DNA from 3 places in the Prescottella sp. GW823-FHT02E09 genome. Region 3 is predicted to be linked to each of the others. Evidence: riboswitches for the same ligand, from Rfam matches in the RefSeq annotation. Region 3 holds a riboswitch; each other region holds the start of a gene.
What was found. A riboswitch is a leader RNA that binds a small molecule or an ion and turns the genes downstream of it on or off. The one in region 3 is predicted to bind cobalamin.

Region 1 (9,643 bases), on a different contig from region 3:
TGATGTCGATCACATCGTGCGAGTTGGGGTTTCCCGACGCGGGGGTCATCCGGTACCGAGTGCGAGGAATCGATCGCGCGGTACTACGGACCGCCGATCGTCGCCGCACTCGCGGTCCCGGCGGTGCTGTGTCTGCTTCCCGCCGTGGTCTTTCGGCGCCGGGTCGCGGGACTCGTCACCGCCGTCCTCGTCCTGGGCTCCTTCGGCACGTACTTCGCGTCCGCACCGCTCTTCGTTTTCGGGTACTTCATCCCGGCCGCACCGGTGGCGGTGGTGCTGGTGGGATGGCACGCGTGGCTGCCCGACCCCGTCGAACAACGCTCGCCGATCGGGTGATCGGCGAGCGTCGAGGAATCGTTCAGATGTCGAGGCCGAGCAGGGCGTTCTCGACCACCTCGGGCATCGCCGGGTGGATCCAGTACTGGCCCGTGGCCATGTCCTGCGCCGACAGGCCGAAGCTCATCGCCTGGATCAGCGGCTGGATCACGGTCGGGGCCTGCGCGCCGATCACGTGGGCGCCGAGCAGACGGCCGGTGCCGCGCTCGGCGATCACCTTGCAGAAGCCCTCGTCGTCCTCCATCGCCCAGCCGTACGCGACGTCGCCGTAGTTCTGCACCTTGACGGTGATGTCGAGACCGGCCTCGCGGGCCTGCTCCTCGGTCATGCCGACGTCGGCGATCTGCGGGTCGGTGAACACCGCGGCGGGCACGAACCGGTGGTCCGTGCGGCGCAGCCGTGAGATCGAGTGGACCGCACTGTCGTTCCAGGCGTCGTGGAGCAGGTTGTGTTGGACGACGCGCATCTCGTGGTTCGCTACGTGCTTGAGCTGGTACGGCGACGACACGTCCCCGAGCGCGAACACGCCCTCAGCGGTGGTGCGCTGGAACTCGTCGACGATGACCCGTCCGGTCTCGTCGACGGCGACACCGCCGTGGGCCGCGTCGAGCCGATCCCCGTTGGGGGTGCGGCCGACCGCGACCAGCAACTCGTCGCCGGCGACGACGGTGCCGTCGGCCAGTTCGACCTCGATGCCGTTGCCGGCGGGGCGCGCGGCGACCATCGGGTTGCTCAGGTGCACGTCCCACTTGCGGTGTGCCAGTTCGGTGAACCAGTCCGAGACGTCCCGGTCCAAGTGCCGCAGCAGCCGGTCGCTGCGGCCGATGATCGACACCTGCACGCCGAGCGCCGAGAACACGTGCGCGAATTCGGCTGCGATGAAGCCGGATCCGAGGATCACCAGCCGCTCCGGCAGTTCGGGCAGCCGCATGATGTCGTCGTTGGTGTGGAACCGGACGCCGCCGTCGAGGATCTCCTGCGGGATCACCGGCCGCGACCCGGCCGCGATCACCACCTGGTCGGCCGTGATGACCGCGCCGGTTCCGGTGTCGATGGTGCGGGGACCGACGAACCGGGCGTGCCCGCGGAACACCGTCACGTTCGCGCAGTCCTCGGCGCGGTACCGCTCGCCGCCGGCCGAGATCGGATCGATCCGGCCGAACACGCGCTTGACGATGTCGTGCCAGCGCACGTCGTCCAGGGTCGCGTCGATCCCCAGCTTGGACGACTCGGTGATCGTGCGGGCGACCTCGGCCGCGTAGACGTACATCTTGGTGGGGATGCAGCCCACGTTCAGGCATGTGCCGCCGAACGTGCTCTCCTCCAGGATCGCGACCTTCATCCCGTCGTAGCGGTCGTCGAGGATCGAGTTGCCCGATCCGCTTCCGATGATCGCGAGGTCGAAGTGGGTCGTATCGGGGTGGTTCACGCGGGGGCTCCGGACTCTCGATCGGACAGGTGATGGGCATCGAGCCAGTCGAGCCACAGATCCACCTCGGTGAACGCGGCCGCGAGCGGCTTCTCGGTGGACAGGAACACGTCGTGGCGGGCTCCGTCGATCGGCACGATCGTGGTGCGGTTGCCGAGGCAGCCGGCCCACTTGGCGATCTGCTCGACGTCGAGAACCGCGTCCGCGGCGTCGACGGCGGGGTTGTAGCGGGACGCGAAAACCGTGTTCTTCGAGCGCAGGATCAGTGACGGCACTCCGATGTCGAGGCCGCGGTGCAGGTGCGCGTGGCCGCGGCGAATCGCGCGCAGCCAGCCGAAGGTGATCGGGAATCCGGTCAGCGGCTTCCAGTCGAGGTCGTACTCCCACTGGCCGTTGGCGCCCACGTGCAGGCTCGAGCCGTACGTGTCGAGCTTCTGCCCGGGAACGGGGGTCTTGCTCGACACCCGGCCCAGCGCGTCGATGGCTGCGGTCGTGCCGGCGGTGCGCAGCAGCGCCGGGCCCTGCAGGTCGAACCACGGGCTGTTGAGGATGAGACCCGCCACACCGGCGCCGGCGGAACCACCCGGTTTGCGTTCGAGCCGATCGAGCCACAGCGGGACGATCAGCCCGCCCGTGGAGTGCGCGACGAGGAGGACCTGGCCGCCGCCGATCTGCTCGCGCACCAGGCGGAGGGCCTCGTTGAGTTCGGCGTCGTACATCCGTAGGTCGGTCACGAAGTGCGGTGTCTGGCCCGGACGCCGCGAGCGCCCGCATTTGCGCAGGTCGAGCGCGAAAAAGGCGAAGCCCTGCTCGGCGAAATGCTGTGCAAGGTGCTGCTGGAAGAAGTAGTCGGTGAACCCGTGGACGTAGAGCACGGCCCGGTTCCCCGGTGCGGATGCGGGCTGGTAGCGGACCAGCGTGGCCTCGACGTCGCCCTCCCCGTCTGGATCGGTCCCCAAAGGGATTGTCAGCTGCTGGTATCCGTCGCCGAGGACGTCGGGAGCCCAAGTAGTCACGATCACACTCTATTGGGCGAACAGAGTCGTTTGCGAGGGGCACAATTGGGGGAGGTGACGCACAGGTAACCTAAGCGCCACAGGCGCGCGAATTGCGGTCTGTGCACGCGATGCCACGAGTTGACACGGTCACCGGTGACGGAAGCCGGTGAATCCGAGTGGGCGATGCGTGCGAACAGGTCGCGTGTGAACAGACAAGGAAGTCGATTCTCCAGTGTCAGAGCAGAACGTAGTGGCGAAGACCGATGTAGTGCTCGTCGGAGCGGGCATCATGAGCGCAACGCTCGGCGCGATCCTGCGTCAGGTGCAGCCGGACTGGTCGATCACCACCTTCGAACGACTCGACGCCGCTGCGGCGGAGAGCAGCGACCCGTGGAACAACGCGGGCACCGGGCACTCCGCGCTGTGTGAACTCAACTACACGCCTGCGAAGGCCGACGGCACCGTCGACATCACCAAGGCGATCAACGTCAACGAGCAGTTCCAGGTCTCCCGCCAGTTCTGGTCGCATGCCGTCGACAACGGGGTCCTCACCGATCCCAAGGAATTCGTCAACCCGATCCCGCACGTGAGCTTCGTGCACGGCGCCGACAACGTGAAGTACCTGCGCGCCCGCTACGAGGCACTCGCCGGTCACCCGCTGTTCGCCGGCATGGAGTACTCCGAGTCCGAGGACTTCTTCACCGAGCGCCTGCCGCTCATGGCCGAGGGCCGTGACTTCTCCGACCCGGTCGCGCTCAACTGGACCGAGTCCGGCACCGACGTCGACTTCGGCGCGCTCACCAAGCAGCTGCTGAACTACGTCGCATCGTCGGGCGGCACCGTCCACTTCGGTCACGAGGTCCGCAACCTCACCAAGCAGTCCGACGGCAGCTGGATCGTCAAGGTCGAGAACCTGCGCACCGGCGCCAAGAAGACCGTCAACGCCAAGTTCGTGTTCGTCGGCGCCGGCGGCGGTGCGCTGCACCTGCTGCAGAAGTCGGGCATCAAGGAGGCCAAGGGCTTCGGTGGCTTCCCGGTCAGCGGTCAGTTCCTGCGCTGCACCAACCCCGAGCTGATCGACCAGCACCGGGCCAAGGTGTACGGCAAGGCGGCAGTCGGCGCGCCCCCGATGTCGGTGCCGCACCTCGACACCCGTGTCATCAACGGCAAGCCGGGCCTGCTGTTCGGCCCCTATGCCGGCTGGTCGCCGAAGTTCCTCAAGCAGGGCAAGATCACCGACCTTCCGGGCTCGGTCAAGCCCAACAACCTGATGTCGATGCTCGGTGTCGGCCTCACCGAGCTGAGTCTGACCAAGTACCTCATCGGTGAGCTCATGCAGTCGCCCGCCGACCGCATCGGCACCCTCGGTGAGTTCGTGCCGAAGGCTGTCGGCAAGGACTGGGAGCTCATCACCGCCGGTCAGCGAGTCCAGGTGATCCGCAAGAAGGGCAAGGGCGGCGTCCTCGAATTCGGCACCGCCGTGGTCAACGCCGAGGACGGCACCATCGCCGGCCTGCTCGGTGCCTCGCCCGGCGCCTCCACCGCCGTGCCGGCCATGCTCGACGTGCTGCAGCGCTGCTTCCCGCGCGAGTTCGCGGCATGGAAGCCGAAGCTGCAGGAGATGGTCCCGTCGCTGGGCCTGAAGCTGTCCGACAACGCCGACCTGTTCCAGCAGGTCTGGGACTGGAGCACTCGTTCGCTGCAGCTCGGCGATGCCCCCACGGCCCCGGCGCACGCCGCGCCCGTGGTCGAGTCCGCATCCGTCTGACGATCGCACCACATCCACTACCGCGGCTCGGAGGAAACTCCGGGTCGCGGTAGTGTGCTGCAACAGAGAAACGTCTGCGGGGAAGACCTGTGAGAATCAGGCGCGGTCCCGCCACTGTGAGGGTGCTCGATGGGAGCGACCCGAAGCCAGAATGCCGCAACGTTTCGCACCGCCAAGCTCTCGGCGAGGAAACCGAGACGTGAAGGGATTCGATCGTTGCGTCACAGTCATGACCTGGCCGCTCACGAGCCTGCCGGCTTCCCGTTCAGTGCCGTCGTCGGACAGGACCGCCTGCGCCTGGCGCTGATCCTGTGCGCCGTCCACCCCGGAATCGGGGGTGTGCTGGTCCGCGGCGAGAAAGGCACCGCCAAGTCGACCGTCGTGCGCGCGCTCACCGCGCTGCTCCCCGAGATCGAGCACGTGGGGGAGCGTCGCCGGGCACGGCTCGTCGAACTCCCCGTCGGTGCCACCGAGGACCGCGTGGTCGGATCACTCGATCTCGAGAAGGTGCTTCGCGACGGCGAGCGGGCCTTCCAACCCGGGCTGCTCGCGGATGCGCACCAGGGCGTGCTGTACGTCGACGAGGTCAACCTCCTGCACGACCACCTGGTGGACGTGCTGCTCGACGCGGCCGCGATGGGCCGGGTCCACATCGAACGCGACGGTGTCTCCCACTCGCACCCGGCGAAGTTCGTCCTCGTCGGCACCATGAACCCCGAGGAGGGGGAGCTGCGTCCGCAGCTGCTGGACCGGTTCGGGCTCGCGGTGGACGTCGCGGCCTCCCGGGACGTCGACGTGCGGATGGAGGTGGTGCGCCGCCGCCTCGACTACGAGCGTGACCCCGATGCCTTCGCGGCCCGCTACGCCGGGCAGGACGGGGAGCTGGCCCGGCAGATCGCGCACGCCCGCGGTCGTATCGACGACATCGAACTGTCCGACGGCGAGCTGCGACGGATCGCGTCGCTGTGCGCGTCGTTCGACGTCGACGGTATGCGCGCGGACCTGGTCCTCGCCCGCACCGCCACCGCGCACGCCGCGTGGCGGGGCGCCGACGCGGTCGCCGAGGAAGACGTGCGTGTTGCCGCGGAACTTGCTCTGCCGCACCGTCGTCGGCGTGACCCCTTCGACGAGCCGGGCCTCGACCAGCAGCAGCTCGACGACGCGATGGCGGAGGCCGACTCCGACGTCAAGGCACACGACGAGCCCGAGCCCGATCCCGATCCCGACGGGCCCGGTGGCGGCGAGTCCCCGTCGGATCCAGCACCGGAGCCGCCGTCGGATCAGTCGACATCGGAAGCGCCCGAACAGGATTCGACCGATCCGGGGGCCGGTTCGGGAGCCGAGCGCAACGCCGGTGCCCCCGGCCCGCAGTTCCGGACCCGGATGCTCGAGATCCCCGGCGTCGGCGACGGCGCCCCCGGCCGGCGGTCCCGTTCCCGCTCCACCCGCGGTCGCACCGTTCGGACCACGACCGAGCCCGGGCACGGTCTGCATCTGGTGGGCACGCTGTTCGCCGCCGCCGAACACCAGACGGACCGGGGTCGGTGGGGAGGCCCGATGCGGCTGGCGCCCAGTGACATTCGGGGCGCGATCCGGGAGGGTCGCGAGGGCAATCTGGTGCTCTTCGTCGTCGACGCGTCCGGGTCGATGGCCGCGCGGGACCGGCTGTCCGCGGTGACCGGCGCGGTGGTGTCGCTGCTGCGCGACGCCTACCAGCGGCGCGACAAGGTCGCCGTGATCACCGTCCGAGGCCGTGAGGCCGAACTGGTGCTGCCGCCGACGTCGTCGGTCGATGTCGCGGTGCGTCGACTGCGGTCGATGAAGACCGGAGGCAAGTCGCCGCTCGCCGAGGGCTTCCTGCGTGCCCGCGAGGTGGTGCTGCGCGAACGCGTCCGGGATCCCAAGCGTCGCGCGCTGGTGGTGTCCCTCACCGACGGTCGTGCCACCGGTGCCGCGGACGCCGTGCGGCGGGCCAAGCGCGCCGCCGCGATGCTCGCCGACACCGGCGTCGCCTCGATCGTCGTGGATTGCGAGACCGGCATGGTCCGGCTCGGCCTGGCCGCAGAACTTGCCCGTGACCTGCGCGGCGGGTGCGTGCGGCTCGCGGAGCTCTCGGCGCAACAGGTCGCCGGCGTCGTCCGCGCCGCCGCCTGACCCGCCCGAACATCCGAGTCCGAGGAAGGGACTGCACATGCCCAAGGGCGTACCCGAGAACGTGCCCGTCGACGGGCTCACCACCCGCCAGCGCCGGAACCAACCGGTGCTCGCGGTGCACACCGGACCCGGGAAGGGGAAGTCGACCGCCGCGTTCGGTATGGCGCTGCGCGCCTGGAACCAGGGCTTCGATATCGGTGTGTTCCAGTTCGTCAAGAGCGCCAAGTGGAAGGTGGGCGAGGAGGCCGCCTTCCGGGCGCTCGGCGACCTGCACGAGAGCAGCGGCGTCGGCGGCGCCGTGCAGTGGCACAAGATGGGCGAGGGCTGGTCGTGGACCCGCAAGCAGGGTTCCGAGGAGGACCACGCGGCGGCCGCGGCCGAGGGCTGGCAGGAGATCGTCCGCCGCCTCGCCGCCGAGACGCATCGCTTCTACGTGCTCGACGAGTTCACCTACCCCCTCAAGTGGGGCTGGGTGGACACCGAGGAAGTTGTCGAGGTCTTGCGATCACGCCCCGGCAACCAGCACGTCGTCATCACCGGCCGCGACGCCCCGCAGGCGTTGATCGACGCGGCCGACCTGGTGACCGAGATGACCAAGATCAAGCATCCGATGGACGCCGGCCGCAAGGGCCAGCGCGGCATCGAGTGGTGACGATGGTGATCCGTTGAGCACTCCCGCCGTGGTGATCGCGGCGCCGGCGTCCGGCAGCGGCAAGACCACCGTCGCGACCGGCCTGGTCGGGGCGCTCCGGGCCGCCGGGAACCGGGTCGCCCCGTTCAAGGTCGGGCCCGACTACATCGATCCCGGCTACCACGCGCTCGCCGCCGGCCGGCCCGGCCGCAACCTCGACACCGTGCTGGTGGGCGCCGACCGGATCGGTCCGCTGTTCCGGCACGGCAGCGCCGACAGTGACATCGCCGTCGTCGAGGGCGTGATGGGCCTGTTCGACGGCAAGATCGACCCGGGTTCGGCGGCGCCGTCCGCCGAGGGGTCGACCGCGCAGGTGGCCGCGGCGCTGGGCGCCCCGGTGGTGCTCGTGATCGACGCCCGCGGCCACAGTCAGAGCCTCGCCGCCGTCCTGCACGGTTTCTCGACGTACGACTCGGCGGTCCGGATCGGCGGGGTGATCCTCAACAGGGTCGGCAGTGCCCGCCACGAGCAGGTGCTGCGGCAGGCTTGTGAACGGGTGGGCCTGCCGGTCCTCGGATCGGTGCCCCGGCTCGCGGAACTCGAGGTGCCGTCGCGTCATCTCGGGCTGGTGCCGGCGGTCGAGCACGGCCGGGCCGCGCTCGACGCGGTTGCCGCGATGACGGAACTGGCGGCCGAACACCTGGACCTGGATGCGATCCGAGCGCTCGCACGCTCGTCGGTCGACACGCCCGTCTGGGACCCGGCGAGCGAGGTCGGTCCCGTGGCCCCCGGGGCCCGCCCGGTGATCGCCCTGGCCGGTGGCGTCGCTTTCACGTTCGGCTACGCCGAGCATCGCGAGCTGCTCGAAGCCGCGGGCGCCGACGTGGTCACCTTCGATCCACTGCTGGACGAACTGCCCTCCGGCGCAACCGGTCTGGTGCTGCCCGGTGGATTCCCCGAGGAGCATGCCGTGGCGCTGTCGTCGAATGTGGCACTGCTGCAGCAGGTCCGCCAACTGGCCGCCGACGGCGCACCGATCCACGCCGAGTGCGCCGGGCTGCTGTACCTGGCCCGCAGCCTCGACGGTCACCCGATGGCCGGTGTGGTCGGCGTCGACGCGCGGTTCGGGTCCCGGCTCACCCTCGGATACCGCGAGGCCGTCGCACTGACCGAGTCGACGCTGTTCGCCGCCGGTACCCGCGTGACCGGCCACGAGTTCCACCGCACGTCGCTCACGACCGATACCGCCGACGGCGCCGGCCCGGCCTGGGGCTGGCGCGCGTGGGACGCGGGAGCCACCCGCGAAGGGTTCGTCGGCGGACCCGCGGGCACCGTCCACGCGTCCTATCTGCACACCCATCCCGCCGGAAACCCGGAGTCCGTGCGCCGATTCGTCGAGGCCGCGCGTGGTTGACCGCGGGTGGTGGGTCGGGGTCGGAGCCGGCAGCCGGGTGGGGGCGGCCGACATCGTCGCCGCCGTTCTCGCAGTGTGTGGTGACGAGCCGGTGCGTGCGCTGGCCACACTCGACCGGAAGACGGCGGAGGCGCCCTTCGTCGACGCCGCCGAGGTGCTCGGGGCGACGCTGGTCGGGTACAGCGCCGATCGACTCGCCGCGGTACCGGTGCCGAATCCGGCGGACGGGGTGGCCGGGGCGGTGGGCACGCCGAGCGTCGCCGAGGCCGCCGCGATCCTCGCCGCGGACGGCGGCCGTCTGGTCGTGCCCAAGCGGGCCACGAATGGCGTCACCGTCGCCGCTGCCCGTAATGTTTCGTGATCTGTCGAATGAACAACAATCCGCAATTCGAGAACAGGGAGTACGCAGTGTCTGCTGTCGCCGGTGACGAGACCAGCTACCTGGTCGGACTCAACCTGACGGACCGTCGTGTCGTGGTGGTCGGGGGCGGCACGGTCGCGCAGCGCCGACTCGGTCTGCTCATCGCGTCCGGGGCGCGTGTGCACCTCGTCAGCCGCGAGGTCACACCCGCGGTCGAGGGCATGGCCACCGCCGGACAGATCACGCTCGAGCTGCGTGACTACGTCGACGGTGACCTCGACGGCGCGTGGTACGCCATCGCGTGCACCGACGAGCCGGAGACCAACGCCGAGATCGTCGCCGAGGCCGAGCGCCGCCGCGTGTTCTGTGTGCGCGCCGACAGCGCCCGCGAGGGCACGGCCGTCACCCCGGCGACGGGAATGTTCGACGGTCTGAGCATCGGCGTCCTCGCCGGCGGCGCGCACCGCCGATCCGCCGCCGTGCGGACCGCGCTGCTCGAGGCGCTGCAGTCCGGCGCGGTCTCCGACACCGACGAGGCGCCCGCACCCGGCG
Region 2 (9,643 bases), 160 kb from region 3:
CGGTCGGTCAGGCGGGGATCGGTCGCAGCGTGCGGCTGCTGGTCATGTGCCGCCACGTCGCGAGCGCGGCCATCCGCACCGGGGCGACCAGTGCGGAACTGTTCATGCCGTTGGTCGGTCCGCACACCGAGATCGCGCCCACGGTGTTCTTTCCGTCCCCGATAGCTGCTGCGACACAGGAGACTCCGACGGTCGTCTCGTCACGATCGTGCGCGATGCTCTGCTCGCGGATGCGGGCCAGTTCGACCCGCAAGCGCGCCGGATCGCCGATCGAGTTCTGTGTCGGACCTGAGATCGACTCGGGAAGAACGGTTTCGGCATCCACGCGCGAGTGCGCGAGCAGTGCCTTGCCGATCGCGGTGCGGTAGGCCGGCTGGCGTCCGCCGACGCGGGAGGGGACCGCGAGTGTGAACCGCCCACCGATCTTCTCGAGGTAGAGCGCGTCGGCTCCGTCGAGTACCGCGAGGTGGACCACGAGGCCGGTGGCGTTGTGCAGTTCGTGCAGTACGGGCAGAGCCGCCTGGTGCACTCGGTCATGGTGTTGCGCCAGCGAGCCGAGTTCGAGCATCTTCATACCGAGCTCGTACGCGTGCCCGCGCCGGCGGACCCACCCGATCCGGACGAGTTGGAGCAGCATGCGGTGCGTCGACGACCGGGGAAACCCGGTGCGGCGCGACAGTTCCGAGAGCGTCAGTCTTTCCGCTTCCCTGAACGCGTCCAGCAGGAACGCGACGCGGTCGATGACTGCGATCGGGGAGCTTGCATCTGCCGTCGTCATGACGTTCCGAACCTCCATGGGTGCGCGCGTTCCGGGTGATTGAGCAAGCGTTCAATCAAGTGATGCGAACTGTAGCAGCGTGAGCCGCGTCGCTCCAGCACCCGACGAGAATTCGTTTCAACGCGCGCCGTGTGTTCGGGTGCGACGACGCCGGGGCCGCGGTGCGCGGCCCCGGCGTCGGGAGAGGGATCGATGCGAGTCAGGCCGTGACCGCTTCCTTGCCCGTGTTCGCGGACGTCGGCGCGCCGGGCCCTTCCGACCTGCGGCGAAGCAGCAGGGTGGCCGCCACCAGGATCGACACCGCGGCGCCCACCGCGGACAGCCCGAACGCGATCGTCATGCCGCTGTCGGTGTAGAACGCGTAGCCGTCGACGACGGTCGCCACGTGCGAGTTCAGCACCGCGAAGGCGACGACCGGGAACACCGAGGAGATGAGCGACTGCGACACCTGGACCATCGACGACATCGACGCCTGCACGGTCGCGGGGACCGACGCGATCACCAGGTTGGGGATCGACGCGGTGAAGGCGCCCATGCCGAGGCCGAAGATCAGCACCCACACCAGCAGCGTCGCCTTGTCGGTGTGCCAGAACGCGGTGAGGATCGAGGCGGCCAGCATCAGCGAGACACCGACGATCTTGGTCATGGCCGGGTTCACGGTGCGGATCATGCGTCCGACGGCGAGCCCGCCGATGACACTGCCGACGCCGATGGGGGCCTGCAGGATGGCGAACTCCTTGGCGTCGATGCCGAAGCCGTAGCCCAACGCCAGCGTGGCCGGTGCCATGCACATGATCGGGAGCATCGTCGTGTAGAGCGTCATGGTGCCGTAGCCCATGCCGGCTGCCGAGCAGATCTTCAGCATCGGGCCCTCGCGGAAGAACCGGAGGTCGATCAGCGGCTCACGGCCGCGCAGGCTGGTCAGGACCCAGGCGGTCAGCAGTGCCACGCCGCCGACGAGCAGGCCGAGCGTGCTGGTGGTCGTCCATCCCCACGTCGGGCCGAAGCTCACGCCCATGAGGATCGCGGCCAGTCCGGCGCCCAACAGGACCGCGCCCACGAAGTCGACTCGGGCCGGAGTGCGTACCGGGGACTCCTGGGTGGTCAGCAGGACCATCGGTAGCAGGATGGTCAGAGCGATGCCGTAGAACCAGAACAGGCTGCGGAACGAGAAGCTGTCGAGCAGGATTCCGGCGATGAACGGCGACGGCACGGACATCAAGCCCATGCCGGCGGCGGTGATGCTCACAGCGAGGGCGAGGGTCGAGGGCGGGAAGATGTCGCGCATCAGGGAGTACGCCAGGAACATGCACGGGATGAGGCAGCCGAACAGGCCGCGCCCCACGACGAGGAGCAGGAACGTCGGCGCCAGCGCGGACATCAGGGCGCCCACGATCGCGATGGACAGGCAGGACAGGAACAGCCTACGTTTGCCGTAGATGTCGGCGAGCTTGCCGGCGAGCGGCGAAGCGATCGCGCCCACGAGCAGGAACGCGGTCATGACCCAGGCGAGCTGATCGGTCTTGAAGTGTTCCCCGATCGGCATGAGTGCGGTGCCGGTCATGTAGGAGCTGATGGAGATGACCTCGAGGACGAGGGTCATCGCGATCAGCGACATCGCCAGTCTCGGTGACCAGCCACCTCCCCCGATCTTGTCCGTTGCGGCGTCTGTGAGCCCTGCCATATCCGAGCCTCCCTGTGGTGGACGATGCACTTCGATCTGATGTGTGACGGCCATTACAGGGCAGGGGGCGGCGAACTGTGCAAGCGGATTCAGCTCAGCGGAACATGGGTGTCCAGTTCGCGAATTGTCACTTGCTGCAGTCGATTTCCCCCGTGTGAGGTGTGCCGACACGTTCGGGCGCCCGGGGTGTTCGTGCGGCACCGCCGAGGTGCGCCTTTCTGTTCGGAGTGGTTTTCCGCTCACCGGGAAACGATGGAGGTGAGCTGCGTCTCGACTCCTAATGTGCTTCCGGTCACTGTTGGACACGCGACTGGAATGTAGGTAGGGAAATGTCAGTCACCGTCTCAAAGGGCGACGAAGCCCCCGTCCGGGGCGCCGGTGATTCCGGCGGCTCGAACGGGTACTGGATCCGCGTTCTGCTGATCCTCGTCCTGCTTACCGAGCAGGCGGCGCTGGCCTTCGCCCTCTTCACCCCGGCTCTGCCGAAGATCGCCGCGAAATACGAGACGACGCAGGTCGTCTGGGTGATGACCGCGCTGGTGCTCGCTGCCGCGATCTCGTCCCCGATCCTCGGCAAGCTCGCCGACGTCTACGGTAAGAAGCGCATGCTCGTCGTGACCGCGGCGATCGCGAGCCTGGGCGCGCTCATCTCCGCGATCGCCCCGACGTTCCCGATCCTGCTGGTCGGCCGCTTCCTGTCCGGTGTCGGGTTCGCCTTCACCGCGCTCGGCTACTCGCTGATCCGTGACGTCTTCCCGGCTCGACTGCAGGCGATGTCCATCAGCATCGCGAACACCGGTGTCGGTGTCGTCACCGTCGTCGCCCCGCTGATCACCGGCTTCATGGTCGACCGGACCGACGTGTCCTCGGTGTTCTGGTTCTCCTTCGCCCTGTGTGCTGCAGGCGGTCTGCTCACGCTGTTCTTCGTCCCGGAAACTCCGGTGCGCGCCAAGGTTTCGGTCGACTGGCTGGGAGCCTTCCTGCTGACCGTCGCGCTCTTCACGGTCATGCTGGCCCTGTCCCTGGGTGCCGGCTGGGGCTGGCTGAGCGGCAGGACTCTCGGCACGCTGGCCGTCACCGTCATCTTCGCGGTCGGATGGGTGGTGTGGGAGCGTCGCTGCCCGGAGCCGCTCATCAGCATCGACGTCCTGGCCAGCCGCAAGGTCGGCATCACGCTGCTTGCGGGTGGTATCGCCTACGGTGCAACGACACTCACCGCGACGCTGATCCCGATGCTGCTGCAGACGCCCCAGGAGGCCGCGGACTACGGATTCGGCCTGTCGGTCACCGATATGGCGCTGTGGATGCTGCCCGGCGGCATCCTGATCGTGCTCGGCGGCGTGTTCGTCGGTGCCACCTCGAAGCGAATCGGCTTCCGGCAGCACCTCATCGGCGGATCGGTCCTGATTGCACTGGGTGCGGCCCTTCTCGCCACCACCCCGGACCAGGCGTGGCAGGTCGTCTTCGGCTACGGCCTGATCGGCTTCGGCTCGATGATCTACGCCGCCATCCCGAACCTGGTGATGATGGCCCTTCCGGCCGACCAGCGCGCGATCGGCGCCAACTTCACCGGACTGTCCCAGTCGATGTTCGGCGGCATGCTGTCCTCGGTGGGCTTCGCCCTGCTGGCCCAGCACGTGCTCACCGTCGGCCCCGCCGGCCCGGTGTACAGCTCCGACGGCTTCTTCGTCGCCTTCATGGTCGCCGCCGGCGCGGCCTTGCTCGGCGGACTCCTGGCCTTCGGTATCACCGTCGGACGGCGTGGCCAGGACCTGTAGTCCCACACGATTCGGCACCAGCTCGGGGTTCGGACCGCAACTGCGGTCCGAGCCCCGAGTCGGATCGACGAACTTGATTGTTCGAGAACCACGATCATAATATTTCGGTGTGCCGAAACTTCAGCTCGAAACGGTGCGCCTACGGGCGGCCGCGATCCTCACCGCTCTGGGACTCTCGCTCGCCGCGTGTGGAACCGCGGGTGGAGCGGAAAGCGCAGACAGGCCTGTCGTGCTGACGACCTTCACCGTGCTCGCCGACATCGCGGAGAATGTCGCCGGCGACCGTCTCGTCGTCCAATCGATCACCAAGGTCGGTGCCGAGATCCACGGCTACGAGCCGACGCCGGGTGACATCAGGAAGGCCGCACAGGCGGATCTGATTCTCGACAACGGGCTCAATCTGGAGGCCTGGTTCGCGCAGTTCGTCGAGGGTCTCGACGTTCCCCACGTCGTCGTCAGTGACGGTGTCGCACCGGTGAGCATCACCGAGGATGCCTACTCGGGCCTGCCGAACCCGCATGCGTGGATGTCGCCGGTCAACGTGCAGCGGTACGTCGACAACATGGTGACCGCCTTCAGTGACCTCGACCCGGGCAACTCTTCTGTCTACGAGGCGAACGGTGCCGCCTACAAGGCGGATCTCGAGACGGTGCAGGACGAGTTGGTCATGTCGCTGAGCGTGCTCCCGGAGAACGAGCGGGCCTTGGTGACGTGCGAGGGCGCGTTCTCCTACCTGGCCCGCGACGCGGGGCTCACCGAGAAGTACATCTGGGCGGTCAACGCAGAACAGCAGGCCACACCCAAGCAGATTGCCTCGGCGATCGAATTCGTCAAGGCGCGAAACGTCCCCGCCGTGTTCTGCGAGTCGACCGTCGCGGATGCGCCGATGAAGCAGGTGGTGGAGGCGACCGGCGTCCGGTTCGGAGGCACGCTGTATGTGGACTCGCTCTCCACCGCCGACGGTCCAGTGCCGACGTATCTGGACCTCATTCGTCACGACGCCGCGACGATCATCACGGGGCTGACCGGGCAGGCGCCGCGATGACCGACGTGATCCGGGTCGAGGATGTCACCGTTCGCTACGGCGATGTGCTTGCGCTCGAGAGGGTTTCGCTGTCCCTCCGGCCCGGCCGGGTGTGTGGACTGATCGGTATGAACGGATCGGGTAAGTCGACGCTGTTCAAGACGATCATGGGTATCGTGACGCCCGACACCGGAAGGGTGCTCATTGACGGTGAGTTGCCCTCTCGGGCAAGGAAATCCGGTGCGATTGGCTACGTGCCGCAGAGTGAGGACGTCGACTGGGCGTTTCCTCTCTCGGTCGGCGACGTCGTGATGACCGGCCGCTACGGGCGTATGGGATTCACACGTCGGCCGACCCGCGAGGACCGTCGGGCCGTGGACGAGGCGCTCGACCGCGTCGAACTCGCGGAGTTCGCCGGCCGGCAGATCGGTCAGCTCTCCGGGGGCCAGAAGAAGCGGACGTTCGTGGCGCGCGGAATCGCGCAGGGGGCGACGGTTCTTCTGCTCGACGAACCGTTCGCCGGTGTCGACAAGCGCAGCGAGGCGACCATCACCAGGTTGCTCCGCGAGATGGCCGCAGGCGGAGCGACGGTTCTGGTGTCCACGCACGATCTGAATGCGCTGCCACGGCTTGCGGACGAAGCGATCCTGTTGATGCGGAGCGTCCTGATGCAGGGCGACCCCGACGAAGTTCTTCTGCCGGAGAATCTCGCCCGTGCTTTCGGGTTGGACGTCATGAATCGGAACGAGACTCACACGTGACCGTGGCAGACTTCCTCCTCGATCCACTGCGCTACGACTTCATGATTCGGGCGCTCGCGACCACCGTCGTCGCTTCCGTCGTGTGCGCGATGCTGTCGTGCTGGCTGGTTCTGGTTGGCTGGTCCCTGATGGGTGATGCCGTCTCGCACGCCGTACTTCCCGGGGTGGTGCTTGCCTATGTGGTGGGTGCGCCATTCGCGCTCGGGGCGGTGATCTTCGGCTTTCTCGCGGTCGCGCTGATCGGCGTGGTCCGGAGCACGAGCCGGATCAAGGAGGACGCCGCGATCGGCATCGTCTTCACCACCTTGTTCGCGTTCGGTCTGGTGCTGATCTCGGTGACCCCCAGTCAAACCGACCTCAATCACATCATCTTCGGGAACCTGCTGGGAGTCTCACGTTCCGATCTGATCCAGGTGCTCGTCTTGGCCGCGATCGTCTTCGTCGCGCTCGTCCTCAAACGCCGCGACTTCACGCTCTACGCGTTCGATCCGACACACGCCCATGCAATCGGGCTGAGTCCCAGGATGCTCGGCGGCGCGCTGCTCGGGCTCCTCGCGCTCACCGCCGTTGTCGCGCTGCAGGCAGTGGGCGTGGTGCTGGTGGTCGCCATGCTCGTCATTCCCGGTGCCACCGCATACCTGCTCACCGATCGGTTCGGGCGGATGCTCGTCATCGCACCGGCGCTGTCCGCGGGGTGTGCTGTGGTCGGTCTGTACACCAGCTACCACCTCGACACCGCGTCGGGCGCCATGATCGTTCTCGCGCAGGGTGTCGCGTTCGTGGTGGTCTACCTCTTCGCACCGCGCCACGGAATCATCGGCCGTCGAATCATGGCAGCGCGCCACCGGCGCGTGTGCCGGTGAAGACCGGCGCGAGGAGGGCCTAGACTGGCCGGTGCAGTTGGTTCGCCCGCTCGACCGTTCGGAACCCGGTGGGTCGTGGTGCGGCGTCGAAGTGCCTCCGACGAGGTACGAGAGGGAACCCGGTGAGAATCCGGGACTGTCCCGCAGCGGTATGCAGGAACGATCGCCGTCACCAGCACTGTGCATCCGCCTGGGAAGCGACGGCCACCAGGTTCGCGTCCGATGGGCGCGGGCGCCTGCGAGTCCGAAGACCTGCCCGCTGTGTCGAGTGCGCCGCGCTCGGCGGTGTGCCGCCTCGAGGACTGGGTGCGCGGACCTGATCGGGCATCACCGAGCGCGCGTCAACCGCGCTGCGAGGGGCGCGGCAGGCGTGTGCAGCCGTGGGCGGCCTCTCGGATCGAGCAGAAGGACGCCCACGGATCGCCATGAGATCGCAGACGACTCGTTTCGGAGTCATCAGCCACTGCGCGGGCGCGCGCAGTTCGCGCGAGGAGCTTCGCGACACCGTCGAACTAGCCTGCCGTGCCGAGGAACTGGGCTTCGACTCGTTCTGGATCGCACAGCATCACTTCGGCGTCCAGCGGGGTCATTCGCCCTCGCGCCTGGTCGTGCTCGCTGCCGTCGCGGAACGCACCGAGCACCTTCGGCTCGGCACCGCGGTGATGGTGGCCCCGCTCGAGGATCCGATCCGGTTGGCCGAGGACGCGGCGACGGTGGACGCGCTCAGCGGTGGGCGGCTCGAACTGGGTCTCGGTGCGGGCGCCGACGCGGACACCGCCCGCAGGTTCGGCAAGGATCACGACCGGCGCCGCGAGGACCTGCGGGACACGGTCGAGGTGCTGATCGACCTGATCGGGGGCGGACGGATCGTGCCCGACGAGCGCGGTCTGCGCGAGCGGATCTGGCTCGGCACCGCGTCGAGATCAGGTATGGAGCTGGCCGCCCGGCTCGGCGCGGGCGTGTTGTCCGGTCGTAGCTCGTCGCCGCAGGGACCCGACGATGCGCTCTCGGCGCGGATGCTCGACGAGTACACGCAACGTGCCACGAATCCACGTGTCGGACTGTCCCGTCCGGTGATCTGCACCGAGGACACCGCGTCGGCGCGCAGGCTGCTCGCCGACGGGGTCACGGATTGGGTGCAGCGCGGAATCCGAACCGGACGATTTCCCGAGGGGTTCAGCGCCGCCGACTATCTCGACCGCAACCACATCTATCACGGCTCGGCCGAGACGATCGCCTCCGGACTGCGCGGCGACGCGGGCCTGCCGTTCGCCACCGATCTGCTGTGCCACGTGCAACCGGTACATCTCACAGCAGCGCAGTGGGAACCGTTGCTGGAGAACATCGCCACGCAGTTGCGCCCGCTACTGGCCGATCGTCAGGACGCGGTCGCACACTGACGTGAGGGCACGGTCGTCGTGGCTGACCATCACGACCGCCGTGCCCGCGTCGGCGAGGTCGCGCAGCGCCTTCAGGACCTGTCGGCCGACGGTCGGGTCGAGGGCCGCGGTGGGTTCGTCGGCCAGCACCAACTCGGCGCCGGAGACGAGTGCCCGGGCGAGCGCGACCCGTTGGCACTGGCCGCCGGACAGGGCGGCGGGCCGTGCCCGGAGGTGGACCGCCTCGAGCCCGAGTCGTCGCAGCGCCGACGAGGCGGCCGCGCGGCCGTGCGCGCCCCGCAATCGGCGGGGTTCGACCACCGATTTCCAGATCGGCCACCGTGGATCCAGGCTGCCCACCGCGTCCTGGAACACCACCTGGACCGCTCCGCGCGCGGGGGCGGGTGCGCCCGACCACGTGACGGTGCCGGTCCCGGGCTTCTCCAGGCCAGCGAGAATTCGGAGCAGCGTGCTCTTCCCCGAGCCCGAAGGCCCACGGATTCCGAGGATCTCGCCGCGGCGCACCCGCAGGGATGTTGTCGGCACCACCTGACGATTCCCGTAACTGTGGCTGACGGCATCCACGTCCAGCACCACCTCGCCGACGGGCGCCGCGGTCGACGCGTCGACCAGCGGATCGTGGGCATGGATCAAGGCGAGTGTGTACGGATCCCGAGGAATCGTGAGAACACGCTCGGCGTCGCCGCGCTCCACGATCTCGCCGTTCTTCAGGACGTAGATGCGGTCGGCGAACTTCGCCACGAGTGGGAGGTCGTGGCTGACGATCAGCAGACTCCGAGACTCCGCCACCAACCGGGTCAGCACCGTCTCGGCGGTGACCGAGTCCAACGCGGACGTGGGTTCGTCGGCCACCACGAGCGCGGGCGCGAGCGCCGTTGCCGCGGCGATACCCGCACGCTGCTGCATTCCTCCGGACCACGTGTGGGGCCAATCCCGAACCCGCCGTTCGCTGTCGGCGACGTCGAGCGCGGTGAGCCGGCGCGCCGCCGCGTCGTGGGGGACCGGGCGCGACTTCGAGCGCCACGCCTCCTCGATGTTCCCGCCGATCCGCATCAGCGGGTCGAGCCCGCCGTAGGCGTCCTGCGCGACGTATCCCACCCGGCTGCCGCGGATCCCGCGCAGTTGTGTCTCCGATGCGGTGGTCACGTCGCATCCGCCGATGCGGATCTCTCCCTCCACCGACGCGCCCGACGGCAGCATTCCGAGCAGGGCCTTGATCAGGGTGCTCTTGCCGCAACCGCTCTCGCCGATGACGGCGACCGTCTCACCGGGGGCCACCGAGAGCGACACCGATCGGAGGGCGCGCCGACCGTCGGCGTACGTGACGGACAGAGCGGATACGGCCGTCACGGCTT
Region 3 (9,643 bases):
ACTCGTGCCCGAGCACGAGCGGCGCGACCGTTCCGGACAGCGCGTGCGGAATCGCGTCCGGGATCGCGTGCGGACCGTCGTGGATCTCGTGCAGGTCGCTGCCGCAGGCTCCGCAATACGCGCAGCGCAGCAGCACCTCGCCGGGTCCGGGAGCGGCGACAGCGACCTCGTCGAGTCGAAGGTCTCCCGCTCCGTGCCAGCGGACCGCCCGTGCGGTGACGCTCATGCGGTCGCCCCCACTCGGGCCGGGGCGGTTTCCTTCAATCCGAAGGCGAGCAGGACCACGACGAGCGCGGCGCCCGACGAGATGAACATGCTCACCTGCAGGCCGAACGAGTCCGACAGCAGTCCCGCCAGCCACGGGGCCACGAATCCACCGACCACCTCGCCGACGCCCATGATCAGTCCCAGGCAGGTCGCAACGAGATGCCTCGGCACCGTCTCGGCGGGGATCGTCGCCATCAGCAGCGTGAAGCACCCGAGGCCCGTATAGGTCACGGCAAGGGCCAGGAACAACAGAACCGGTGAATCGATGCCGATCACCGCGAGCGGCGCCAGGACCGCCAGTGACGTGAATCCGATCATGGCGGGCTTGCGACCGATCCGATCCGAGATACCGGGTACGAGCGCACCCCAGACCACCCACGCGATCCCGATACCGGTCAACGCGAAGCTCAGTTGTCCGCCGTCGAATCCTTTGACCTCGCTCAGGTAGAGCGGCGCGAATGTCTGGGTCGTCGTGAACCACGTGAGGTAGAAGATCGCGATCACCAAACACACCAACACGTTCCGAGTGCGCAGGGCATCGGAGAGGCGCATCGCGGCGTGCTCGGGTGAGACTTCGATGCCCCCGTCGGCGCCGTCCTGAGCAAGCGTCGCCGGATCCTGAAGGCGGAGATCGCGGACGAACTTCAGCACCAGGACCGCGAGGATCAACCCGGGCACCACGGTGACGAGGAAGGCTGCGCGCCAGCCGAACGCCTCCGCCAGGTGGACGGTGACGACGGGACCGACGATACCGCCGAGTAGACCGGCCGAGGATCCCTGGACCAGGCCCATGTTCAGGCCACGCCGACGCGGACTCGACGAGTAGATCATCATCGGTTGTGCCAGCGGGAGTACCGCGCCCTCCGCGCCGCCCATGATCGCCCGTAGCAACAAGAGGCTGGCGAGTCCGCCGACCAGACCGGAGAGCGCCGAGAACACCGTGAACACGATGATCGCGCCGATCAACAGTGACTTGCGTCGATCCTTCCGGTCCGAGAGGTAGCCCATCGACAGTCCGGCGATCGCCCAGGTCAGTGCCGGGATCCCGCCGAGGAGTCCGATGTCGGAGTTGTCCAGGCCCAGTTCGTCCTTGAAGAACGGACTGAGGTAGTTCAGGGCCAGTCGGTCGAAGAACACGAATCCGAATGTGGCGAAAAGTACTGCGAGAAGAACATTTTCGTAGCGTCCCCCACGAGGCGGCGGTGTGTACGCCGGGCGCCCGGGGGCGCTGCGCGCGCCGGTGACGGTCATGGCTTCGATCTCCTCACCGTCAGCGGATGAGCGAATCGACGTAGTCGGCGCCGATTCCACTCTTGTCGTAGTGCTCGCGGCACAGCGCCAGGTAGTCGTGGACGTCGAAGTGACCGGTGCTGTTTCCGTCCTCGTCGAGCCAGACGAGCGGGCCGGTCACCACGAAGAAGGCCCGCATCTGGTCCTCGTGCTCGTAGGCCACCAGCGTGTGCCCCTCGCCCGGGGTCTCGTAGACGAACGACCCCGCGGCCGCGGTCCACGGCTGTTCGAGGTAACCCCACTTGCCGGAGATGGTGTACGCGAAGACCTCGTGCGGGTGGTAGTGGCGGTTGACCAGGCCCGCGGACTTCGCCCACAGGATGTCGGCCCAGCGGTTGGTGGCCGGCGAGATCCACAGCGGGCGGGAGAACACGGTCGCGCTCATCGGTGCGTAGTAGCGCTCGTCGTCGATCGGCGCGAACTGGTGGAAGATCTCGGGCTGGGCGTCCGGCTTCATCGAGTTCACGATCGGCTTCAGGTCGGCCCAGAATTCGTTGGTGGCGGCGTCGGGCATGGAACTCTCCTTCTTTCGGGTGCGTCGGTGCGGCGCCGTCGGACAGGACGGTTCACCGGCACAACGAGTAGACGACGCCGACCCCGGCGACGTCTTTCACCGACAGGACACACCTACGACCACTTTCGGACACTGGCGCCTCACGTTGACGATCGCAGAGCACCCATTGCATACTGCTGCGGCGAATGTGGCCCACGTCTCATCCCGCGTACACGGTGCCGCCAGGCCTGCAGAGGAGTGGAGGCGCTCTCATCCATGACCACCAGGATCAGCACGGTCTCGACCGACGGGATAGACACCCACGACCGCGTAGCGTTCTGGGAGGAATACAACGCGCAGGAACTGGTGGGCCTGCGGTGTTCGACCTACCACGACGACGGCCTCGAAGCCCGCCAGCTCAACATGGATCTGGGTGGCCTGCGGCTCGCCGACATCTCCGGGAACCCCCACGTCATCGACCGTTCCCGTCACCATGTCGCGGCCATTCCGAAGGACTCGGTCTTCATCACCCAACTGGTGACCGGTTCGGCCTTCTTCTACCACGCGAACGGATGCCTCCGGCTGAACGCGGGCGACATGGTCGTCTACGACACCTCCCAGCCGTACCTGTTCGGCTTCGAGACGCGGATGCGCCAGTTCCTGCTCGACATTCCCCGTGACGCGGTCCGCGACATCCGGCCCGCCGGGGTCCAGGACCTGCCGTACGTCGTGTCCCCCACAACCGGCGTGACCGGCACCCGGGTACGGGCGCTCGGCGGACTCGTCCGGTCTCTCATCGACGACGGTGACTCCGACGATCAGCGCCGCGACGATCTGCTCACGGCCGCTCTGACGCTGCTGACCGGTCGCGAATCGACCGGGGCCGCGTTACGGCGAACGGCGACCACGTACATCATGGCCTGCCTCACCGAACCCGGCCTGACGGTGGAGTCCGTCGCCCGCGAGATCGGTGTCTCGGCAAGACATCTGAACCGAGCCTTCGCGGCTGACGACATCACGGTCACCCAGTTCATCCACCGGGAGCGCCTCGACGGCGCCCGCAAGGAACTCACCGGTCCTGCCGCGTCGGACCGCCGCATCGCCGATGTCGCCGCACGCTGGGGGTTCTCCTCGCAGGCGCACTTCACGCGTGCTTTCCGGCGCGAGTTCGGGTCCACCCCCAGCGAAGTACGTGGCGGCTGATCAGACAGCGCCCGCGGTGTCGAGCACCCACGCGTACTCGAACGCGACTTCCTTCCACTTCTCGTACCGCCCGCTGACGCCGCCGTGGCCGGCACTCATCTCGGTCTTGAGCAGCAGCGGCGCGTCACCGGTCTTCGTCGCACGCAGCGCGGCAACCCATTTCGCGGGCTCGACGTACAGCACGCGGGTGTCGTTGATGCTCGTGATCGCGAGGATCGCCGGATAGTCCTTGGCCTCGACGTTCTCGTACGGGCTGTAGGACCGCATGTACTCGTACACCTGCGGATCCTCGAGCGGGTTGCCCCACTCGTCCCACTCGATCACCGTCAGCGGCAGGTCCGGATCGAGGATCGAGGTGAGGGGATCCACGAACGGCACGTTCGCGAGGATGCCCGCGAACAACTCGGGCGCGAGATTCGCGACCGCGCCCATCAGCAGGCCGCCCGCGCTGCCGCCGTCGGCGACCAACTGTGCCGGCGTCGTCCGCCCCTCGTCGACGAGATGTCGTGCGCACGCCACGAAATCGGTGAAGGTGTTCTTCTTGGTGAGCGTCTTGCCGTTCTCGTACCAGTGCCGGCCCATCTCGCCGCCGCCACGCACGTGCGCGACCGCGAACACCATGCCGCGGTCGAGCAGCGACAGCCGCGCGACCGAGAACGCCGGGTCCATGCTGGCCTCGTACGAGCCGTACCCGTACAACAGCGTCGGGGCCGGGTCGCCACCGATTCCCTTGCGCCGCACGATCGACAGCGGGATACGGGTGCCGTCGTCGGCGACGGCCCACTCCCGGTGCTGCTCGTAGTCGGCGGGATCGAACCCGCCGAGCACGGGCTGCGACTTGCGCAACAGCAGTGCGCCGGTTGCCAATTCGTAGTCGTACACGCGGGACGGCGTGATGAACGACGTGTACCCCAGGCGCAGCGTCGGCTGATCCCACTCCGGGTTGGACCCGAGGCCGACCGAGAACAGTTCCTCGTCGAACTCCATCTCCGTCAGCTCGCCGTAGCCCTCGGGCGTGAGCGGCCAGATCGCCAGCCGGGTGAGCACGTCCCGGCGGTAGCTGAGCACCAGGTGGTCGGCGAACGTGTCGATGTCCTCGAGCCGGACGTCGTGACGGTGCGGGACCAGGATCTCCATCGCACCGGGATCCGAAACCGGGGCCTGCGCCAGCACGAAGTTCTCGGCCTTCTCGCCGTCGACGACGTCGTTGTGCAGGATCAGGAAGCGGTCCTCGCCCGCGACCACGGCGTGCTCGGCGGAGTACTCGACGCCCTCGCGACGCGGCAGGATCACCCGGAACTCGCCCTCGGGGTTCGCCGACTCGAGGATCCAGCCCTCGGTGGTCACCTTGGACCCGAGCCAGATCATCAGGTACTTCTCGCTGCGCGTGGACCCGACCGCCACCCAGTACCGCTCGTCCGGTTCGTGGAAGACCTGCACGTCCTGGTCCTGTGTGGTGCCGAGCCTGTGCCGCCACACGGTGTCGGGCCGCCACGACTCGTCGACCGTCAGGTAGAAGATGTGCTGGTGGTCGATGGCCCACGTCGCGCCGGGTGCGGTGTTCGGGATCTCGTCGGCGAGCAGTTCGCCGGTCTCGAGATTCTTGAACCGCAATGTGTAGCGTTCGTCGCCGATGACGTCGACCGAGTAGGCCAGCAGCGTGCCGTCGTGGCTCACCGAGAACGCGCCGACGGAGAAGAACTCGTGGCCCTCCGCCTCGACGTTGCCGTCGAGCAGCACCTGCTCGCCCGGCATCGCGGTGTCGGCCGACAGCTCAGGCGGCGTCCAGTCGTCCGGTCCGGAGATGGGGCACCGGCAGTTGACGCCGTACTGCTTGCCCTCGGCGGTCCGCGCGTAGTACCACCAGTCGCCCAGCCGCGTCGGGACCGACATGTCGGTCTCCTGCGTCCGCGACTTGATCTCCTGGAACACCTTCTCGCGCAACGGCTCCAGATGCTCGAGCTGCCGCGCGGTGTACGCGTTCTCCGCCTCGAGGTACTCGATGACCTCCGGGTCCTCCTTTGCCCGCAGCCACTCGTAGTGGTCCACGAACGTGTCCCCGTGATGGGTCCGTTCGAGGGGCACCCGCTTGGCGACCGGAGGCGGAGTCGGCATCGAGGGCACGGTCATCTCAGCCCACCCAATCCTCGAACGACAGACCCGAGATGCGCTCGTACGCCTCGATGTAGCGGGCGCGGGTCGCGTCCACGATGTCCTGCGGCAGCGGCGGGGGCGGGGTGTCAGAGGCGCGGTCCCAGCCCGACGCGGGACTGGTGAGCCAGTTGCGCACGAACTGCTTGTCGAAGCTGGGCTGCACCTTGCCCGGCTCGTACCCGTCGGCCGGCCAGTACCGCGACGAGTCCGGCGTCAGCACCTCGTCGGCGAGCACCAGGTTGCCGTCGGCGTCGAGGCCGAATTCGAACTTGGTGTCGGCGAGAATGATGCCGCGGTCCCGCGCGAAGCTGGCGGCACGGAAGTAGATGTCGAGGGTGTCGTCGCGCAGCTTCACCGCGAGGTCCTGACCGACCTTGTCGACGACGGCCTGGAAGTCGATGTTCTCGTCGTGGTCGCCGAGATCGGCCTTGCTGGCCGGGGTGAAGATCGGCTCGGGCAGCTGGCTCGCCTCGACCAGCCCCTCGGGCAGCGCGACGCCGCACACCGCACCGGTGCTGTTGTAGTCCGCCAGGCCCGAGCCGGTGAGGTAGCCGCGGGCCACGCACTCGACGGGCAGCATGTTCAGCTTGCGGACCACGAGGGCGCGCCCGAGGACCTCCTCGGGGATGCGCTCGTCCAACGGATCGCCCGCCAGGTGGTTGGTGCCGCCCAGCTTCTCGAAGAAGAAGACGCTCATCGCGGTGAGCACGCGCCCCTTGTCGGGGATCGGCGTGGTCAGCACATGGTCGTAGGCCGAGATCCGGTCACTCGCGACCAGCAGCAGGTGCTCGTCGTCGATCGTGTACAGATCGCGGACCTTGCCGCCGGCCAGATGGGTGTAGGAATCGAGTGAAGGACGCACGTTGCATACCCTATCGGTCCCGCGAATCGGCGCATCCCACCGCACGTGGGCGCCCCATTCGCATCTTCCCCCGCGATTCGCGCACTTGTGCGCAAAACGCGGGAGTCGGCGGTAGTCGTTAGCCTTGTTTCGGACTTCACGAGGAATGGTGGGTGGGTGCATGGCGATCGACACCGCGACTACATCGGTGGGGCTGCGCTCGGAACGGGGCCCGATTCTGTTGTCGCTGATGCTCAGCACGTCCCTCGTCGCGCTCGACAGCACGATCATCGCGACCGCGGTGCTCACGATCGTCGGCGATCTCGGGGGCTTCTCGCAGTTCCCGTGGCTGTTCTCGGTGTATCTGTTGGCGCAGGCGGTCTCGGTGCCCATCTACGGCAAGCTGTCCGACGTCTTCGGCCGCAAGCCGATCATGATGCTGGGCATCGCGCTCTTCGCGGTCGGTTCGCTGCTGTGCGGCGTCGCGTGGAGCATGCCCGCGCTGATCGTCTTCCGGGCGCTCCAAGGTCTCGGCGCCGGCGCGATCCAACCGATGGCGCTCACCATCGCGGGCGACATCTACACCGTCGCCGAACGCGCCAAGGTGCAGGGCTACATCGCGAGTGTGTGGGGCGCGTCCGCGGTGCTGGGCCCGACACTGGGCGGCGTGTTCTCCGAGTACCTGTCATGGCGGTGGATCTTCCTGGTCAACCTGCCGCTGTGCGCGCTCGCAGCGTGGATGCTGCACCGCAAGTTCGTCGAGACGACCACGGTGCAGCGGCGGCGCATCGACTATCCCGGCGCGATCCTGCTCACCGGCGGCGCGGCGCTGATGATCCTCGGACTGCTCGAGGGCGGCCAGTCGTGGGAGTGGCTGTCCCCGATGGGCATCGGCGTCTTCGTCGTCGGTGCGTCGATGCTCGCCGGATTCGTCCTCGTCGAACGCCGCGTCGCCGATCCGATCCTGCCGCTGCACATGCTGACCCGCCGGGTGCTGGTCGCGAGCAGTCTGGTGTCGCTGTCGGTGGGCGCGATCCTGATGGGGCTCACGTCGTACGTGCCGACGTTCGTGCAGGGCGTGCTCGGCACCGGCGCGCTCGTCGCGGGCTTCGCACTGGCGGTGCTCACCATCGGCTGGCCCATCGCCGCGTCCCAGGCCGGACGGTTGTACCTGCGCGTCGGATTCCGCACGACCGCGCTGATCGGCAGTGCCCTCGCGCTCGTCGGCACCGCACTGTTACTGCTGCTCTCGGACGGCTCGCCGGTGTGGCAGGTGGGCGCGACATGCTTCGTCATCGGCTCCGGCATGGGCCTGATCGCCACCCCTACGCTGATCGCGGCGCAGTCCAGCGTCGACTGGTCCGAGCGCGGCGTGGTGACCTCGACCAACATGTTCGCGCGCTCGATCGGCAGCGCCGTGGGTGTCGCGGTGTTCGGTGCGCTGGTGAACTCACGGGTCGGCGAGGCCGCCGAACCGGATCCCGGTGATCTTGCCGACGCGATCCACCTGGTGTTCCTCGGACTGTTCTGCATCGCCGTCGTGATGACGGTGTCGTCGGCGCTGATGCCGCGGGCTGAGAAGACCGACAAGGCGGACAGCGCCCTCTGACCCGTCGTCTATTCTTCACGATGTTGTCACGGTGTTCGGGAAGTCCGGTTGAAGCCGGCGCGGTACTCGCCACTGTGGGCAGGTACGTCGACTACTAGGGGTTCGACCCCAGCCACTGGGTGCACATGCATCCGGGAAGGCGTAGTCGGCGGCTATCCCTGCCGAGCCAGGAGACCGGCCGTGACGCATAACTGCACGTTTTCCACGAGTCATGGAAGGCGGGTCGCTTTGCGTACCCCTATCTCTCGCCGAGTCATCTCCACGGCAGCGGTGTCGATCGCCACCGCTCTCACCCTCACCGCGTGCGGCGGGTCGTCGAACGACGACGCCGACGCCGCCGCGATCTCCCTGCAGAACTGCGGGCGCACCGTCACGCTCGACGGTCCGGCCGAGCGGGCCGTCACCCTCAACCAGGGCGCCACCGAATCGGCGCTGTCGATCGGTGCCGAGGGCCAGATGGTCGGCACCGCGTACCTCGACGACACCATCGCCCCTCAGTGGCAGGCCGCGTACGCGCAGGTGCCGGCGCTGGACGAGAAGGACTACCCCAGCCGCGAGGCGCTGCTCGAGACCAAGCCGGACCTGGTGCTGGCGTCGTACTCGAGCGCGTTCGACGACAAGGCCGTCGGCTCGCACGAGTCGTTCGACGAACTGGGCATCGCCACGTACGTCTCACCGTTCGGCTGCAAGGACAAGTCGACGCGCCCGCCGGTCGCGTGGGATTCCATCGCCACCGAGATCACCGACTACGGCACCCTGTTCGGCCGCGAGACCGAGTCCGACGCCGTCATCGCGCAGATGCGGACCACCCTCGCCGGCATCGAGTCCGCCGCGCCGGCGAAGGGCAAGACGATCTTCTGGTACGACAGCAACACCGACACCCCGTATGTCGGCGGCAACGCCGGCGGACCACAGTTGATCATCGATGCGGTCGGCGGGACCAACGTCTTCGCGAACGCCGACGGCGCGTGGCTCGACGGCAGCTGGGAGACGGTGCTGGCGGCGAACCCCGACATCATCGTCCTCGCGGACGCGTCATGGGACACCGCCGAGGAGAAGAAGACCTATCTCCGCAACGATCCGGCGCTGAAGGACCTGAAGGCGGTGCGCGACGACGCGTTCGTCGTGGTCCCGTTCTCGGCGAGTACGCCCGGTCCCCGCACCATCGAGGGCGCGAGCCTGGTCGCCGAGCAACTGGGCGGCAGCGGGGCATGAGTCTGACGACCCGGGTGCCGGCCCGGGCGGCCGCGACGACCAGCACCGGCTGGGCGGTCGTCCTGGTCGCGTTGCTCGTGGTGAGCTGCGCGGCCGGGGTCGCGATCGGTGCGGCCGACCTGTCGATCGGCACGGTCGTCGAGGCGATCGCCGGACGACTCGGCATCGGCCCGGGGACCGACCTGCTCACCACCCACATCGTTGTCGACCTGCGGATGCCGCGGGTGCTGGCGGCCGCGGCGACCGGCGCGGGCCTGGCCGTGTGCGGCGCCGTGCTGCAGTCGCTGACCGGCAACCAACTGGCCGACCCGTACCTGCTCGGCATGTCCGGGGGCGCATCGTTGGGGGCGGTGCTGGCCTTGACCAGCGGCGTGACCGCGGTGGGTGCCTTCGGTTTCGGCGCCGTCTCGTCGGCTGCGTTCCTCGGGGCCCTCGGCAGCCTGCTGCTGGTGTTCCTCATCGCGACCTCACGGTCCGGGGCGTTGCTGCCCGGCCGGCTCGTCCTCGCCGGAATCGCGGTGGGCCAGCTGACCGCGGCGCTGACGTCTGCGCTGGTGCTGTTCGGCGACCG

Region 1: another riboswitch for cobalamin. It lies ahead of AC1RIF_RS07165 (magnesium chelatase subunit D family protein); the one in region 3 lies ahead of AC1RIF_RS04210 (ABC transporter substrate-binding protein).
Region 2: another riboswitch for cobalamin. It lies ahead of AC1RIF_RS03375 (LLM class flavin-dependent oxidoreductase); the one in region 3 lies ahead of AC1RIF_RS04210 (ABC transporter substrate-binding protein).

What each region holds. Positions count from the first base shown of each region.
Region 1 is NZ_JBXAJP010000002.1:644,202-653,844, reverse strand. It holds gene AC1RIF_RS07185 (hypothetical protein) at 145-336, shown strand; gene mtr (mycothione reductase) at 359-1,765, opposite strand; gene AC1RIF_RS07175 (alpha/beta hydrolase) at 1,762-2,781, opposite strand; gene mqo (malate dehydrogenase (quinone)) at 2,996-4,531, shown strand; adenosylcobalamin-variant (AdoCbl-variant) riboswitch at 4,600-4,696, shown strand; gene AC1RIF_RS07165 (magnesium chelatase subunit D family protein) at 4,748-6,685, shown strand; gene cobO (cob(I)yrinic acid a,c-diamide adenosyltransferase) at 6,723-7,337, shown strand; gene AC1RIF_RS07155 (cobyrinic acid a,c-diamide synthase CobB) at 7,351-8,730, shown strand; gene AC1RIF_RS07150 (cobalamin biosynthesis protein) at 8,723-9,091, shown strand; gene cobA (uroporphyrinogen-III C-methyltransferase) at 9,139-9,643, shown strand, end outside.
Region 2 is NZ_JBXAJP010000001.1:694,135-703,777, reverse strand. It holds gene AC1RIF_RS03405 (IclR family transcriptional regulator) at 8-778, opposite strand; gene AC1RIF_RS03400 (MFS transporter) at 978-2,462, opposite strand; gene AC1RIF_RS03395 (MFS transporter) at 2,792-4,240, shown strand; gene AC1RIF_RS03390 (metal ABC transporter substrate-binding protein) at 4,350-5,285, shown strand; gene AC1RIF_RS03385 (metal ABC transporter ATP-binding protein) at 5,282-6,025, shown strand; gene AC1RIF_RS03380 (metal ABC transporter permease) at 6,022-6,888, shown strand; cobalamin riboswitch at 6,942-7,162, shown strand; gene AC1RIF_RS03375 (LLM class flavin-dependent oxidoreductase) at 7,314-8,288, shown strand; gene AC1RIF_RS03370 (ABC transporter ATP-binding protein) at 8,253-9,638, opposite strand.
Region 3 is NZ_JBXAJP010000001.1:858,999-868,641, forward strand. It holds gene AC1RIF_RS04175 (alcohol dehydrogenase catalytic domain-containing protein) at 1-226, opposite strand, end outside; gene AC1RIF_RS04180 (MFS transporter) at 223-1,518, opposite strand; gene AC1RIF_RS04185 (2,4'-dihydroxyacetophenone dioxygenase family protein) at 1,538-2,071, opposite strand; gene AC1RIF_RS04190 (helix-turn-helix domain-containing protein) at 2,327-3,253, shown strand; gene AC1RIF_RS04195 (S9 family peptidase) at 3,254-5,368, opposite strand; gene AC1RIF_RS04200 (phosphoribosylaminoimidazolesuccinocarboxamide synthase) at 5,385-6,269, opposite strand; gene AC1RIF_RS04205 (MDR family MFS transporter) at 6,430-7,857, shown strand; cobalamin riboswitch at 7,870-8,054, shown strand; gene AC1RIF_RS04210 (ABC transporter substrate-binding protein) at 8,086-9,072, shown strand; gene AC1RIF_RS04215 (FecCD family ABC transporter permease) at 9,069-9,643, shown strand, end outside.